4 regions of the Paenibacillus roseipurpureus genome follow, and region 3 is predicted to be linked to each of the others. Evidence: riboswitches for the same ligand, from Rfam matches in the RefSeq annotation. Region 3 holds a riboswitch; each other region holds the start of a gene.
What was found. Region 3 has a riboswitch for cyclic di-AMP ahead of MJB10_RS13085 (CAP domain-containing protein). Riboswitches for the same ligand answer to the same signal wherever they lie in the genome.
Positions count from the first base shown of each region.

Region 1: it holds a riboswitch for cyclic di-AMP, as region 3 does, so the genes downstream of both, MJB10_RS00935 (ubiquitin-like domain-containing protein) here and MJB10_RS13085 (CAP domain-containing protein) in region 3, are expected to answer to the same signal.
Region 2: it holds a riboswitch for cyclic di-AMP, as region 3 does, so the genes downstream of both, MJB10_RS25310 (C40 family peptidase) here and MJB10_RS13085 (CAP domain-containing protein) in region 3, are expected to answer to the same signal.
Region 4: it holds a riboswitch for cyclic di-AMP, as region 3 does, so the genes downstream of both, MJB10_RS05275 (stalk domain-containing protein) here and MJB10_RS13085 (CAP domain-containing protein) in region 3, are expected to answer to the same signal.

Region 1 covers NZ_CP130319.1:210,457-214,689, forward strand. Annotated here, with positions in the region: gene MJB10_RS00930 (ABC transporter ATP-binding protein) at 1-243, opposite strand, end outside; cyclic di-AMP (ydaO/yuaA leader) riboswitch at 521-715, shown strand; gene MJB10_RS00935 (ubiquitin-like domain-containing protein) at 998-2,137, shown strand; gene rnmV (ribonuclease M5) at 2,262-2,795, shown strand; gene rsmA (16S rRNA (adenine(1518)-N(6)/adenine(1519)-N(6))-dimethyltransferase RsmA) at 2,836-3,744, shown strand; gene yabG (sporulation peptidase YabG) at 3,800-4,233, shown strand, end outside.
Region 2 covers NZ_CP130319.1:5,558,834-5,563,066, reverse strand. Annotated here, with positions in the region: gene MJB10_RS25315 (hypothetical protein) at 78-338, opposite strand; gene MJB10_RS25310 (C40 family peptidase) at 411-800, opposite strand; cyclic di-AMP (ydaO/yuaA leader) riboswitch at 885-1,023, opposite strand; gene MJB10_RS25305 (hypothetical protein) at 1,191-2,009, opposite strand; gene MJB10_RS25300 (M1 family metallopeptidase) at 2,092-4,086, opposite strand.
Region 3 covers NZ_CP130319.1:2,954,173-2,958,405, forward strand. Annotated here, with positions in the region: gene MJB10_RS13080 (MOSC domain-containing protein) at 1-497, opposite strand, end outside; gene MJB10_RS13085 (CAP domain-containing protein) at 612-1,259, opposite strand; cyclic di-AMP (ydaO/yuaA leader) riboswitch at 1,266-1,397, opposite strand; gene MJB10_RS13090 (NCS2 family permease) at 1,508-2,806, opposite strand; gene MJB10_RS13095 (S9 family peptidase) at 2,950-4,233, opposite strand, start outside.
Region 4 covers NZ_CP130319.1:1,154,581-1,158,813, forward strand. Annotated here, with positions in the region: gene moaA (GTP 3',8-cyclase MoaA) at 1-318, shown strand, start outside; gene MJB10_RS05265 (molybdopterin molybdotransferase MoeA) at 341-1,603, shown strand; gene MJB10_RS05270 (YjcZ family sporulation protein) at 1,665-1,769, opposite strand; gene MJB10_RS05275 (stalk domain-containing protein) at 1,957-2,757, opposite strand; cyclic di-AMP (ydaO/yuaA leader) riboswitch at 2,762-2,901, opposite strand; gene MJB10_RS05280 (PspA/IM30 family protein) at 3,081-3,734, shown strand; gene liaF (cell wall-active antibiotics response protein LiaF) at 3,902-4,233, shown strand, end outside.

The DNA.
Region 1 (4,233 bases), 2.7 Mb from region 3:
CGTAGAACGATAAGCGATGGGATTCTCCGTTAAGGTTAACCCATTGATGTGAATGGATCCTTTCTGAGGTTGCAGCAATCCCAAAATATTCTTAATTGTAGTACTTTTACCTGCGCCATTGAGTCCAATTAATCCCATCATTTCACCAGGTTGAATCGAGAATGTGAGATCGTGAAGAACGGGTTTGTTTGGTAAATATCCCCCGAATAAAGCGTTTACTTGCAAGATGGGCCCCATCTCAATTGCCTCCCTAAATAGCAAATTATTGGTATTTTCGAATAGAGATCTTCCAGAATCATTATAAACAAATTTGAATTTTTAACCTAGTTTTAGCCACAGTGGTATAAGAAAAGGTGTATACGTACGTTATAGTTAGAGAAATGCAGATAAAATGAGGTTATATTTGAAAAATAATCGAAATTTGAGCAATTTAGCCCTTTTTAACGGGTGTATATCCCTTTACAGGTTGTGATTAACAGCGTAATATACTTTTCATAATAACTTAATATCCAATTTGCCAATTTTCCATTCGCTGAGTTCCAAATGTGGAAACGGGGGAACCACTGCAAGCTTGATTAGCGTTCATACGCTGGCAAGTGAGCAGATTGAGTATCAGGGGTGAATCAGAGACGTAAGCAAGCAGCTTGCGCCTCAGTAGGGCGACTCTCACGTCCGAATCCGTCAGCTAACCTCGTAAGCGTAAGAGAGGTAACGATTGTCGTGCGTGCTATTTGTATTTCACTATGCAAACTAAGCCAGCGAGAAGAGTCCTCTTCTTGCTGGCTTTTTGTCCACATACAGGGTTCTACACAGATCAGATGACATAAAATGACCTGGAATTCATAGGATGTTGAAGAGGTGAAAAGGGGGGGACGACCCGATTCGGCGTAAGTACCACCGATGACGGCGAGCACGTTAAGTTAACTAAAAACCTTAGTCGCGTCAAATTTTATCATGCTGTAACCTGGCGGCGAGGCTTTGAAGGAGGACCGAAGAAGTGGGCAGTATCTCATTTAGCGAGACCCATGTAAAACGATCATCCAGCATGTCCTTCGCATTGCGATGGAAGCATGAAAACTTGCGTTTGATTTTAAGCCTAGCTCTAATCTCAATCGCAATGACTTTCATGTTTTTGGTGTTGTTGTACGGAACGGCTACCAAGAGCGTATCCGTGGTTGTGAATGGACAAGAAACTATTGTGCACACGAAGCAATGGGTCCTGCAACGCCTACTGGATGAACAAGCCATAACGATTGGTGAACACGATGAAATTTCGAGCGCCCTGACGACCAAAATCAAGGGCGGCGATAAAATCGTCATCGAGCATGCTTCGCCAATTCAATTGACTGCTGATGGAAAGACCACCACTGTTTACACAACTGCAAGAACGGTAGAAAGTGCATTGCAACGTTTAAATATTGCACTTGGGGAGAACGATCGCATCACTCCCGAACCGACAGCCGCTCTCGGCGCTGGCGATGAAGTCAAAATCGTACGTGTGACCAAAGTGACGGAGGAAGTCTCTGAACCGATCGCATTCGAGACAGAGAAGAAGAGTGACGCTAATTTACTCAAAGGGAAAGAGCAAGTCGTTCAAGAGGGTAAAGAAGGCGTACTGGTGAAGAAGAAAGAAAAGACTTTCGAGGACGGCGTTTTAGTCGCGGAAGCAGTTGTGGGTGAAGAAGTACAAACAGAAAGTATTAGCAAAGTAGTTGCCGTTGGCACGAAGAATCCCGTTGTTGTGCTCTCCGCCTCCTCACCGAGTGTGGATGAAGTATCTAAGAATGGTGTCACCTTCGGTTATAAGCAAATTCTTAAGAATGTGAAGCTCACCGCTTATTCAGCGGACGCAGCATCGACGGGAAAAGATGAGGGTGCTTACGGTTACGGTAAAACCTATACAGGGACGACTGTAACGGAAGGGCGCACGATTGCTGTTGATCCCAAGGTGATTCCACTGGGTTGGTGGGTCTACATTGAAGGTCTTGGCTTCCGTCGTGCTGAGGATATCGGCAGCGGCGTGAAAGGCCAGATGATCGATGTTTATTTCGAAGATCATGGCTATGCCAATAAATTCGGAACGAAACAAGGATATACCGTCTACATTGTCGGTCCCAAAAAACCGTCAGAGAACTAACGTGTAAACGTTCGTTTCGGCGGGAACACTACCCTATACACGTAGCTTGGCGACTGCCTGCGCGAAAGAAGAGGAGACCCCTCTTCTTTTTCTGCGTACTGGGGGCTAGGAAGGAAAACGGTTCATGATTAAAGAGATGATCGTTGTCGAAGGTAAAGACGATACAGCTGCCATTAAGCGGGCTGTGGAGGCGGATACGATTGAGACGGGCGGTTCGGCCATCGGGCAAGCCGTGCTCAAACGGATCGCGCTCGCCCAGCAGCGCCGAGGCGTTATTATATTCACGGATCCTGACCACGCTGGTGAGCGGATCCGCAAGATTGTTGCAGCCAAGGTGCCAGGCTGCAAGCATGCGTTCATTACACAGGAGCAAGCTGCGTATAAGGGTGATATCGGCGTCGAGAATGCGACGCCAGAGACGATTCGCCAGGCGCTGCAGAACCTGCGCACGGAATATGACGGCGCGGTCTCGCAGCTTGCGATGGAAGATCTGATCGCCGCTGGCCTCATCGTGCACCCGGACGCGGCGGCTCGACGCTTGGCCGTAGGCAACGCCTTAGGCATCGGTTATTGCAATGGCAAGCAATTTTATAAACGCTGCGCGATGTTTCAGATTTCTCGCGAGGAATTCGAGGCGGCCCTCGAGCATTTGAATTGAATCAAGAGTACGAAAACCTATAGATAACGAGGTCTATTCTATGACGACAAACGGACAAGAAGTCATTGTAACCGCAGAAGATGTAGCCACACCGAGTAAGACGAAGCAGATTATTAAGAAAAACGGACTTGTGCTGAAGAAAAGCTTAGGCCAGAACTTCCTGATTGATCAGAACATTCTGGGCAAAATCGTGTCGGCCGCTGAGCTTGGGCCAACGAAGGCTGCGCTCGAGATCGGCCCTGGCATCGGGGCACTCACACAGCAACTGGCCAAGCTCGCGGGCCGCGTGCTGGCCGTCGAGATCGATCAGCGTTTGCTGCCCATTCTGGACGAAACGCTGGCGCCATACCCCCATGCCACTGTCATTCATGGGGATATCTTGAAGACCAACCTGCCGGAGCTGTTCCGGCAGCACTTCGAGGGCGTGGATGGCGTCAGTGTCGTCGCCAACCTGCCCTACTACATCACGACGCCGATCATCATGAAGCTTCTCGAGGAGAAGCTTCCGCTGGAGAATATCGTCGTGATGATTCAAAAAGAGGTGGCTGACCGCATGGCGGCCAAGCCGGGCACCAAAGATTACGGCAGCTTAAGCATTGCCGTGCAGTTCTACTGCGTGCCGGAGCTAGTCACGATCGTGCCGCGCACCGTCTTTGTTCCACAGCCGAATGTGGATTCTGCAGTCATTCGACTGCGTGTGCGTCAAACGCCGCCTGTTGAGGTGGCGGACGTTGACTTCTTCTTCGCTGTCGTGCAAGCTTCCTTCGTACAGCGCCGTAAAACGCTTTACAACAACCTCGCGGCAAGGTTCTTTAGCAAAGAGAATAAATCGGAGCTGGAAGCGCTCCTGAACGGCTGCCAGATTGAGCCTTCACGCCGCGGTGAAACGCTAAGCATGGAGGAATTTGCTCGCTTAGCAACGGCCCTGCGCGCGCACGGCTGCAAATAACCCGCACCAAATGCCTAGTCTCGCCATAGGATACCCGTAGGAGGGGATTTGTGCGATGAGGCAAGGAGACTTTGTAACCCGTATTTCCTATGGCGGCGACGTCATGTTTAAAATTGAACGCATCGAGCATCTCAAAGCCATTCTGCGAGGTGTAGATTACCGACTGCTGGCGGATGCGCCGCTGTCAGATCTGAAGAAGATCAACAAGGAAGAAACCTTGGATCATCCGCGATCCAGCTCGCCTGAATTTCGGGAGTCCTTGCGTCGGTTGGCGGTGGCTCAAGTGCATCTGCAAGAGAAAAACCAACAAACCGTTCAACATAAACAAAAGAATCACCAACATAATTCCTATTTCGAAGTGCCCGGTCGGGTGCTGCATCTTGATGGAGACCCGAGCTACCTGCGGAAAAGCATGCAATTGTACGGCGAATTGCGTGTGCCGGCAGAAGGTTTCTTCTTTCATGAATCACAAATGGCCGAAGCGCTGCA
Region 2 (4,233 bases), 2.6 Mb from region 3:
CGGCTAACATGGTGTGTCAAGTTATAACTTTTGGAAGGTATCAGGAGCATCCCGCACTGCCCCATCTGCACCTCAAGCTATTCATCCAGCACGATGCCATTCATCGCCACATGGGCGGGGAACATGTCCATGCCATCTGGCTGCTCTTGCTCAGGCACCCAGTTGTCGGTTTCCCAAATCTTCGACATTTTCAGCGCTCGGCTGCAATGCACCCAGCATTCCTGCACTTCGACGCCAACAGCGGCGATGGGGGACTTGCCGTTCAATTGCATACTGGCTAGCAATTTCTCATTCACCTTTTTCTCCACAGCAGGGTGGGGTGCTCCGCTGAACGGCATGCACAAATGAATAAAGCCCGTAAGGCTACTCCTGGGAGTAAGCTTAAGGGCTTCATTCCTGTGATGAGAAGATTAATTGGATTCAGCAGTTAGTTGGTTGTAGATATCATCCCACAGAACTCGTCTGGCTGACACATACCGCTTCGCGTAGTAGGATTCGCTCAACTTATTCTTAACAACACCTTGGTTTGTGGCGGAGTGAACGAATTCACCATTGCCCAGGTACATCCCTACGTGAGAGATACCGCTGCCATCCGTGTTGAAAAATACGAGATCGCCCTTACGAAGTTCACTTTTGTCGATCCAGTAGCCTTCTTTGTTTTGGGATTTAGAGCTGTGCGGAATGTCGATGCCGAACTCGCTGAATAGGTAGGACGTGAACCCAGAGCAATCAAACCCTTTGGTTGTTGTGCCAGCCCATTTGTACGGAGTTCCCATGAGGTCATCGACGGCGCTGTCCATGGTGGACGACGCGAAAACGCTTCCTACACTCACACTCAAAAACAAAACAAGACTAAAAACAAGAGTAACAACGTTCTTCAACTGCTTGTCTCCTTCCGGTGCCTACGAGGTTAGCTGGAGGGTTCGGTTGAAGGTTCCCTATGATCCCTGTCTTGCAAGATCAATTCACCCGGAGTGGTTCCCCCGTTTCCCCATAAACTGAGGAATTCGGCATGAAATATTTGGTTTTTTGATGCTAGATCATGTAATTCGTCATAAACAAAGAAAATCCTCTTTTTGTTTGGCAAAATAGGCGAAAAAAAAGCCCAATTGTTCGGAAAACAGACAAAAAAAAGCCCCTTTCTTTGGCGAAAGGGACTTTATTGTACAAATAGACGAATTTGCTGGATGTTAATTGGATATTTTGGCAGAAAGTAGCTGATATTGGGAGGTGATGCTCCAGATTTGGATGAAAATGTGGAACAGCGGATACAGCTGATAAATGAGCAGCGCGACTAGTCCAGCCCACACATAAGTCGCCGTTACCGTGACGCCCGCCAGAAGTCCTGAGATGAGAAGTAAGGAAACGGCAAGTCCGATAATGGGGATCGAATGTCGGAAAAAGGAAATGACTGTCGAAAGGACGCCAAGCTCAGCTGCAAGCGCAAATTGGATATACATGAACAGCAGCTGCAAGAGAAAGCCATACATCATAAAGCCGAGAATCCAAGGCAGCAAGTTCAGCGCCAGCTGTTCATAGGAAGAGCTGTGGGCTAGAATCCATTTGGCCTTAGGGAAAAGCCAGATCAACGGCAGCAGTGTCAGCACGATGCGGATCAGATACACGAATAAGAAGGGAAGCACGAGCTTTTTCATGCCACGAAAGAAGCGATAGCCGGCATTCTGCTCGGTGTGCGTCAGCGAATAATAGACACCGCCATTCAGGAGGGGGGTGAGCAGCATACGCACGCATAGCAGGAACGCCAGCCATCCTAGGTAGGAGTGGCTAAGATCCGTTTTTAATAACTGAAATTGACCTTCAGCTAAGAAAAGCTGCAGTGCTTGCTTAGGCTGCTCGCTGCCCGGAAAGCGATGCATGAGGGGGACGAGGACGCCCTGAATCCCCTTATACAGAAGCACCCCCCAGCCCATTTGGTACAGGAAAAGCATGATCGTGGCAAAAGGCTGTTGCATCGCTGCCCTGAAGCCGGATTTGATATAGGTTGCCAACGAGGTCCCTCCTCAAAGTTTTCTTTAGAAAACTGGCTTCGTAAGCGGGCTCAGAGTTTGTCGTACTTCATGAGCTGCGCGCTTACCAGGCGACTGAGCCGAACAGAGCTTGCAGGAACTGGGCGAGGCCGAGATTCCACCGTATTTGCCATTTCGTATTTAACTCCGTTTGATAAAAGTTGTTGATATGCTTATTCTCCAGCACGAGCGTATAGGTTGGATCGATCCGCACCCAGTCGACGGGGGAGGCGTTCGTAAATTTGAATTCGATGGAGCTGTCTTTGCCATCCCATGTTTTATCCAGCGACGTCCCATCAGCAAAATGGAACTGAATCGGCACTTCTGGTGAATTGCCGCCATGTTTCACAATGCGGACGGTACTTTCGTACGTCTCGGAGCCCTTACTGCCTTGAGGCTTGATCTGCACGCTTTCAACCGAATAATCCATCATCCTATCGCCATACACATATTGGTTGAAGAAATCATCCCACTTCGTCTTGCTGACATCCTCCACAACTTGCTGAAAATCCTTCGTAGACGGATGCTTGAACTGCCACCGCTGGAAGTAGGTTTTCATGATGCGGTCCATGACTTTGGTGCCCACTTGCTGCTCAATCGCCTTTAGTACAAGCTTGCCGCGCGTATACACATTTTCAGCGTACTGCTCATGCCCGGTATAGGCCCATGCGTCTTTGCGCAGCGCATTCGGTGAGGTAATGTAGCTGGATTCAACGGCTAAATTCGGCTTATCGCCATACTCCGCTTCCATCACCTTGTCCTCGGCATAAGATGTAAAGCCTTCATCGAGCCACGCTTCTTCGAATTCATTGCTGGCCACGAGTCCGTAGAAAAATTGATGGCCAATTTCGTGGACGACGACACGCTCGAGTTCCAGATCTGGATCTTTGTCGGATGCTCCCCAAGCCGTTACTAATGTGGGATACTCCATCCCGCCAGCGCCATTCCCGCCGGCAGGAGGCACGACAATGGAAAGGGTCGAGTACGGATACGTTCCGTACCACTGGCTGTAGCGCGCTAGCGCTTTTTTGGCAGCGTACATATAGCGATCCTTCAAGTCTTGATGGTTCGGATCGAGATATAGCTTAATCTTAACTCCTGGCACTTGCGGCGCCGAGAAAGGTTCCTCGACATAGACGAAATGGGGGGAGGCGGACCAAGCGAAATCATGGACATCTTCCGCATAAAATTGGTACGTCTTCATACCCTTATCGGTCACAGCTGGCTTCACTGGGAAGCCAGTAGCGGCTACCGTGTAATTGGCGGGCACTTGAATTTTCACATCATACATCCCGAAGTCGGCATAGAACTCCGAATTCCCATGATATTGATGGAGGTCCCAACCAGGCTCGGTCCGGCCGCGCGTACCTTTGCGCTCGTAGGCCGCAACTTTCGGAAACCATTGCCCTGCCATGACGAAGTCGTCCACATAACCCATCCGGGCAAAGGCAACGGGCAGCTTCACCAGGAATTCGGTTCGGATCGTAACGCGTTCCCCAGGACCGACGGGTTTCGTGAGTGGAATTTTGAGTAACGTATGGTCGTCCTTATTGCCGTCATCTGGCTGTACGAACGTCATCCGTTTGGTGAGGTCATTGCCTTCATCGGATTTTACAGATAACAGCTCCATGCTGCCGCCGCTGTCAGCTTTGGCTTCGTCCTCGCGCAGCTTGCCGCCCGATTCCCGCATGAACGTCGTTTTCTTCGAGGCGAACGCATTCGGGTAGAGATGAAAATAGATGTCATTCACAGGTACAGACCCTGGATTTTCCCATGTGAGGGTTTGCTGTCCTTGGAGCTGCTGTGTTTCAGGAATGTAAGTAACGTTCATGTGATATTCAGCAATGCGATAGCTAAGCGGTGTTGATGTTTCTACGGGGTTCCCGCTATCGGCAGACCGCATGTCCGGTGACTTCGCCAAAGGAACCTCTTTGGAAACGACGGGAACAATCCCTCGTGGTGTGGAAGGGAGCAACGTGTCCGTTATAAACACGGCGCCGGCAGCCAGCAGCATGACGGCAATCCACTGTACTTTGCGGCTATTGAATAGATTAATCATGAGATTCACCCCGCCTAAACAAGCATCTACAGCATGTATATGTAGACAACCTAGGGAATATTTCTGCGGGATAAAGAAATCTCGGAAATAGGCGATGTAAGCCCCCGCCTCTTGTTCTGCTGAATGACTTTCGCTACAATAATAGCA
Region 3 (4,233 bases):
TCGCCTTCTTGTACGGATTCATCGTTGACCTTCACAACGAAATTACCGCGAAATCTACGCTGGTCCAAATCTTTTTGGCATGCAGCCTCTAGCTTACGCAAACTTGCATCCGTGACAAGTAGAATACTGGCGCCATCAACCGATAATAAATGTGGATGCTCGGGATGAGCTTCCTTTAACCGTGACATGGTGATTGGCGTAGTTGTTAGGCTTTGTATTTCGGATAGCAACGCTTCGTTCCATCCGAATGTTTGGCCGTTGGCCGATGTTACTTGAATCTCGCCGTCCTGAAAGCTAGCCTGATAGGTTAACATTTTCGGAATATTCCGAGCGGTAACATACCGCGACCATCCCGATTTCGTCGTATCATAGAAAGTGCCATGACGATCACCTAACATGCCATAAGGTTCAATCTGACATTCGGATAAGCGTTCCCCAGCAAAAGATTTAATGGGATAACGGTTGATTTCTGTAATATGACCAACGATTGAATGCATAAGATTGAGCTCCTCCCGATCGCTAAAATTGCTTCAGCTTATTGTATCATGTTTAAAAAGCAAAAAAACCAGTGAACGTCGGAAACGTTACTGGTTTCTTCATCTTGCCTATTTTTACGTACTAATAAACTCTTGGACCCACTCGCCATTATAATAAGCGACACCAATTTGTGTGTAATTCGGACTTAGAATGTTTTGACGATGGCCAGCACTGTTCATCCATGCCGTCATGACGGCTGCTGGCGTTTGTTGACCCTTGGCAATGTTCTCGCCTGCGTACGAATAGCTAATCTCGTAACGGTTCATCATATCAAATGGGGAGCCATACGTCGGCGACGTGTGATCGAAATAGCCATTGTTGTACATATCTTTGGCCTTGTCCAACGCCATGGTTGTGAGGGCGCTATTAACGGTTAACGCTTTGAGCCCAGCTTTCGCTCTCTCCTGATTCACTAACGTCACCACTTGACTGGCAAACGTAGATTGCGAAGGCGTCGTCACTGTGTTGGATCCAGTCCCTGTCCCTGCCGTTTTGCTCGGAATAGTGACGTGCATACCCGACCAAATCATATTGGGGTTGGCGATCTGCGGGTTTGCTTTAATCAGTTCCGTCAGACTTACACCATATTTCTTAGAAATTAACCACATCGTATCATTCTCTGATACTGTATGTGTTGCAGTCGCGGCCATTGCCGCGTTAGCTCCGACAAGTAAACTCAAACTAAGTGCACCTGTTGCTGCCCATTTCATGTAACGCTTCATGTTGAAACCTCTCCTTTTTACGGCCTGCGAGGTTAGCTGTCGGATTCGGGTCAAAGAGTAATCACCCGGCCGCAGAAGCGGCTTCACCCCAAAGTTGGGTCCCCCGTGTTTCCTATGAAACTTCGGCCTTTATGTTGTTTGTGACCCGTTTGGGTCTTACAAAGTGTAACATGAGAGACGGTTTCAAACATGGCTCAAAATATGCCAATACGTCGCAAGTCAGGCACCATAAGGGTTTATGGATCGGCTTAATGAGTGAAAAACACGATCTGAACGAAAAATAAGACCGCAAATAAATAGAAAATGGGATGCACATCCCGACGCTTGCCTCTAACCACTTTGAGAATCGGATACACGATAAAACCAATCCCGATCCCCGTTGCGATACTATAGGTAAGTGGCATTAAGACCACAATGAGAAATGCGGGAAACGCTTCCTCCAGGTCATGCCACTCAATTTTGCGAAGCACATTCATCATGAGAAATCCAACTATGATTAACGTCGGCGCTGTTATCGCGGGAATGCTGGCAAGCACGGCAACAATTGGGGAAAATAACAAAGTTAGCGCAAGCAGCACACTAACGACCACGGCTGTCAAACCCGTTCTGCCTCCAACAGCGACACCTGAGCTGGATTCAATATAGGCTGACGTTGGACTTGTCCCTAGCAGTGCACCTGTTGTTGTCCCTACTGCATCGGCTAATAATGCCCCGCGCGAACGCGGAAATTTGTTGCCTTGCAGCAACCCAGCTTGCTCAGCTACCCCTAACATCGTCCCTGTCGTGTCGAAAAGGGTAATCAATAAGAATGTGAAAATGACCGTGTACATACTCCCTGTGAAGATATCGCTTAGATTAAGCTTAAAAGCTGTTGCCGATAGCCCAGAAGGCGCTGCAAGGATAGCATCAGGCATCGTCAGCAAACCCATCATCCAAGCGATCACTGCGGTAATTAACATGCCGAAAAACAAATAGCCACGAACTTTATAAGCTAATAAAATGAGGGAAACGATCAATCCGATTAAGGTCACAGCTGTCATCGGTACTCTCAAATCTCCCAACGTCAGCAAGGTTGCTGGAGAGGCGACGATGATTTTCGCATTTTGCAGGCCGATGAAGGTGATAAAAAGCCCAATACCAGCCGTGATGGCATGCTTCAAACTGGCTGGAATAGCGTCAAGCAAGACGTAGCGGAACGATGTCAACGACAGAATGATAAATAAGATTCCTTCAATGAAGACAGCCCCTAAAGCTACTTGCCAATCAACTCCCCCGCCGCCAACAACTGTAAAAGCAAAATAAGCGTTTAGCCCCATGCCAGGCGCGATAACGATCGGATAGTTTGCAAAAAGACCCATAATCAATGTAGCTATTATGCTCGCCAGCACCGTTGCCATAAACACGCCGTGAAAATCCATCCCTGTTGTACTCAATATGCCTGGATTCACAATAACGATATAGACCATCGTCAGAAATGTGGTCACTCCCGCGATAATTTCAGTCGAAATGCTCGTACCTCGTTCTTTCAATTTAAACAAACGCTCCATGCAGGCGCCTCCTGAGAATGAGATACGTTTATTCTCCCCAATATTTGGATTGTTAGTCAGCAAAACACCTCCTATCATGCACTAGCGCATTCATAAAAAGAATGCCGCTAGCTCCGATAACAGGAGGTGTTCGTCTCACCTATTTAGTTCGCCGTTTCTGTGCTCTTCGTCTTCTTGTTCTTTACATATTTATTAAGAAATTGAATAAGTGCTTGATAGAAATCACGTTCATTTTCTGGCTTGTAGAAACCATGTCCTTCACCTTGCTTGAGCATGTACGGCACATCCACGTCTAATTGGCGCATGGCTGCGACCATTTGATCGGATTCTGCCTTATTCACTCTAGGATCGTTCACACCTTGTGCAATCATGAGCGGTGCTTTGATTTGATCTGCATGTAAAAGTGGTGAAGCAGCTTCGAGTCGTGCTTTATCTTTGACGGGATCACCAACTTCTTGGTACATTTCTGGACGACTAAGCTCCCAATAAGGAGCCATCGTATTCAGGAATGTGAATAAATTCGAAGGTCCGACTACATCAACACCTGCTGCATACAAGTCCGGCGTGAATGCCAGGCCCGCCAAAGTGGCATATCCGCCGTATGATGCGCCATATATCGCAATTCGCTCAGGATCGGCAGTTCCTCGCTTGATCAGCCAATTCACGCCGTCCGTGATGTCGTTTTGCATGTTTCGTCCCCACTCTTTATCCCCTGCGTGGAGAAACTCTTTGCCATAACCAGTTGAACCACGATAATTCAACTGAAGAACGGCGTAACCTTGGCTCGCCAGCAATTGAACATCTAGATCAAAACCCCAGGAATCGCGTGCCCATGGGCCGCCATGCGGATGAACTACAACGGGAAGCTTAGAAGGTGGCAATCCTTTCGGCAATGTCAAGTAGCCGTGAATAAGGAGTCCATCTCTGCTTTTGAAGGAGATAGGTTGCATGTCAGCCATTTTCGTCGCATCCAAGTAAGGATTGATGTCAGCAATTTTATGTAGGGAATGACCTTTACGACTGTAGTAATAGTAACTACCGTACGATGTATCATCATTCGAATACACTAAGAAGTTCTCTTTATCGACGGAGCCAAGAATTTTCCATTGCGTCGTTTTCAGTAAGGATGAAATTACGCCAGCAACTCTTTCAAAGCCAGCATCTAGATAATTCGTCTGAATGTCATCTCCTTCGTAGGAGACAGCAAGAATGGATTCAGTCGCATACGAGACTAAGAAGTCATCGACATCGTATTGATCGTTCATATCAATGATCTCGGTTTCCTTCTTCAATATCGGATCATACACCACGAGCGCTTGTTTATCCCGGCCCACATCAGACACTGCGAACAGCTGCTTATTATCGAAGGAAAACATGACGGGAGCAAACGTATCCTTCCGATCGAAAGTTGCAATTTGATCAAAGGG
Region 4 (4,233 bases), 1.8 Mb from region 3:
TACGGTAATGGACCTGCCCAGAACTATCGGATTGACGGCGCATTAGGCTCATTCGGATTGATCCATCCCATCAGTGATCATTTCTGTGAAACGTGTAATCGCCTGCGGCTTACGGCAGATGGGAACATCAAGCCTTGCCTGTATTGGTCGGATGAATTTAATGTGCGCAAATATATCGGGGACGATGCTGCGGTGGAAGATTTGTTCTTCCGTGCGCTGGATATTAAACCGCAAAATCATGAGATGGCACAAGCGCTGATGAATGAGGAGCAATCTCATACACCAACCATTCGCAGGATGTCACAAATCGGCGGCTAGGAATTAGGGAGGCAGGAAGCAAGTGAATAGTGAGCTGAAGCTGAGATTTGGCCGTCAAGTGATCTCCGTTGATGAAGCGCGAGCCAAACTCTATGAATACTGCCAACCAGCGAAGGTAGAAGCTGTTCCATTGGAGCGTTCAATCGGCAGAACGTTGGCGGTGGATATTTACGCGAATCACAATGTGCCGCATTTCCGCCGCTCGGGTGTAGATGGGTATGCGGTTCGTTCCAAGGATATACTTACAGCCTCACCTGAGACGCCTGCTCTTCTTCAGGTCATTGAACGGATTCCTAGCGGTACGGTTCCAACACGAACGATTGGAGCTGGCATGGCAGCCCGCATTATGACGGGTGCACCCGTACCAGATGGCGCAGATGCCGTCGTCATGTTGGAGATGACGGATTCCTTGCAGGATGAAGCGCAAACGAATGCGCATGTACGTATTAAGAAAAATGTGCAAGCGGGCAGCAATATCACACCGATTGCGGGTGAAATTGCGCATGGGGATGCTCTTATAGCCAAAGGGTCGCAGATCGGTGCAGGTGAAATCGCGATTTTGGCGACATTTGGCTTCTCGGAGGTCTCGGTATTTTGCAAACCGACGGTTGCTATTTTTTCAACGGGATCTGAGTTGCTACAGGTTGAGCAGCGTTTGCAGCCTGGTAAAATCCGCAATAGCAACAGCTATATGCTAGCGGCACAAGTGGAAGCCGCTGGCGGCTCGGCCCAAATTATGCCTGTGCTCAGTGACGATCCGCGCCACGTTCAGGCGGCTTTGGAAGCCATTCTACCTGATGTCGATCTCGTTCTTACGTCTGGCGGTGTTTCGGTAGGGGATTATGATGTGTTGGTGGATCTGTTCGGCCATTTCGAGGGCAAATTGTTGTTCAATAAAGTTGCCATGCGGCCTGGAACACCAACGAGTGCAGCTGTATGGAAAGGGAAGCTGCTTCTCGCACTATCAGGCAATCCTGGGGCATCCTTCGTCGGATTTGAGTTATTCGCCAAGCCGCTAATGAAAGCTATGATGGGCAGTCAGCAGCCCGTTGGTGAAGCGCACACCGCCTTTCTGGATGTGCCCTATGATAAGCCTTCGGCTTACCCGCGGTATATTCGCGGAACTACGCGCCTGGAGGCAGGAACCGTATGGGTTCGCCCAGCGGGGATTGATAAGTCGAGTATTATGGTATCCATTAAGGATGCGGATTGCTTGATTTGTCTGCCCGCGGGAGGAAGTGGGTATGCGCGAGGCGATCGTGTGCAAGTATGGGCAACGAAATAAATTATAAATAAAAAGACAAGACCCACTCAGACTGAGTGGGTCTTGTTTTCTTAGCTTTCGCTTAGAAGAAAGTAGCAAGAATAATAACAAGCAACACATAAAGAACTAGAATAACGCCAACTGAGTTCCCGTAACCAGGTGTTCCACAACCTGCAACATATGACATGGTATCGCCTCCGCTTTCTAGTGATGTAGGTTAAACACTATACAGCATATGTCTACGGGATAGGAGTTGATTGGACGAATGCCCTGATGGCTGATCGCGTTTTGCCGTTCTTATAAGCAAAAGCCGCCCATCACGTAGATAACGCTACCTGTGGGCGACTTTTGTTTGCTGAATCTGTTTCAGCTCATTATGAAATTCTGTACACTTTAATTTTCTGAATGCCGAAGCTGCGTAAGGATTGTTTCGAACCAGGAATATAGATATCGAGTCGATTTCCTTTAATGGCACTGCCCGTATCAGACGCAGTCACATACATACCGCCTGTTGGAAGTCCATCAAACGAATATCCCTCGATATACAATTTCGAGCCTAGCGGAATAACGGATGGGTCTACAGCTACTGTACCGAGTGCAAGGGGGTTGCCCATATAGTCGAGCGCGCCGTAACCACCATTCTCAGAAGGATCTGCCGAATAAGCTGTGGATTCAAATACTTGATAATCAGGCGCATGATAAGCGCCATCTTTACTAAGAATAGCTAGATTGCTGTTGGCATCCCAATGTACGGGAATACCTGCGGCACTGGAAAGAAAGCGAAGCGGGACGTATACGCGACCATTCTGGAATTGTGAAGCAGTGTCCAGAACGACGGTAGAGTTATCAATGCTGGCTTCTTTTTGCCCAGAGACGAGTGTAATCGTATGTTGGTTGTTGCTCAGTGTGACTTTGATTTCAGTTCCATCTTTTTGCCAATCCACGGAGTAGCCTAATTTCTCGGTTACGAAACGAAGCGGCACTTGTGTGGAATGATTGCCATCCAGAAATGGCTGTGCATCCGGGAAATGAATCAGGTCATCGTTGACTTGCACTTTCACGTCCATCTTGGCTTGGGCTGCGTGCGCCTGCGTTGTAAATGGGGAAAGAAAGCCACCTGCCAATACTGCTAAGGAAACAGCAAGGCTTGTTAACCCTTTAGTAAGTTTATTCAATTGGTAATCCTCCTTCTTGAGCCTTCGAGGTTAGTTGACGGGTTCGGGAAGAAGGTTCTCCCTAGTCTGCTCTGATTAGAAGCAAATATTCACCCCAAGTATTTCGTCCCCCGTACCAGTGCTTGATTTGGGCACCAGACTCGGCTTCAAATATAGTATCATCGTGAGCGGCTCGGAACAATGACCAAATATTGGGGCCTTCCTGACATACTGGACTTAGGTCTAGGTTCAAAAACAGTCGGGGGTCGGTTTTGACGTTGGCGTAAGTGCGTTACGATATAGCTATGATGGAGTGAGAGACGATGTAGAGGGAGTGAATGAATATGACGAAGAATCAGGACCGTGAATGGGATTTGCAACATATAGGTGATCAAATTGGCAAAATGGCGGAGACGGTCTGGCAGGAGACCATCGGCAAGGCAGGTGCCGCGCGCAGCGGCACAATTGAGGAGCTGGAAGCGCGCTACGAGGAAGCGTTGCAGGCCACGATCGCGCTACGCAGCCACATCGCGCGCGCAGAGGAAATGGCGCAGCTGCGCGGCGAGCAGGCCGAGCTGGCGATGCGCGCCGGCGAAGAAGACCTGGCGCGGCTCGCGCTGCAAGAGAAGCTTCGCGAGGAAGCCGCGAGCGAGCACTACCGCGCGCAGTACGCGAGCAGCCAGGACCTGTGCCTGGCGCTCGCAGAGCAGCTGCGCGGGCTGCGTGCGGGGCACGCAGCCGAAGAGGTGCAGCCGCGCGGCGGGCTGCACGGCAAAGAGGCTCGCGACACGTGGCGCGAGCTTGAAGTGACCGGCCGCGAGCTCGGCCGGGAGGCGCTCCAGGGGCTTCGCTTAGCGGGCCGCCTGTCGCGCGAGACGCTGAAGGAAGCCAGCGGCAATCTTCAGCATGAGTTTCGCGCGCTGCGCAGTAAGTTGCAGCACGAGTGGCAGCAGGAGCAGCGCAGCCGTGAAGAGCGGGACCCGCGCCGCCAGAAGTAAGCTTATATTTTTGGATAAACACTACCGTCCAACAGGACGGTGTAGTCGTTTTTTATAAGCCAAAGCCTTGCCGGATAAGGATTTGCTTCTTGGAGGTCGTCCATTCTTATGGTATGCTAGGAAACGTATGCAAGAAACGAAATGGGCAGCCAGAGGAGGTGCAGCAAATGGGAGAAGACATGAAGAATAACCGCGCACGCAACACAGCGCTTGTGCTGATCGGCGCCGGTGTTTTTTTGCTTCTTGATCGAACTGTAGGCTTTTTTCCCATTCTGGCCGTTATCCTCATCTTGCTGGGCATTCATCGCGTTCGTTCACGCAAGGAGCGCAAAGGATATGTGCTGATGGGGATTGGCGCCGTCATTTTATTCGGGGATCATCTCACGATTGTCATTGCGGTTGTGTTGATTTCACTCGGTTTGTTTTTCATACGATCCAAGCAGGTTCATAAGGATGACACCTATATTCAAAAGCAAAAGCTTGTAGATAGTGTGCGTCT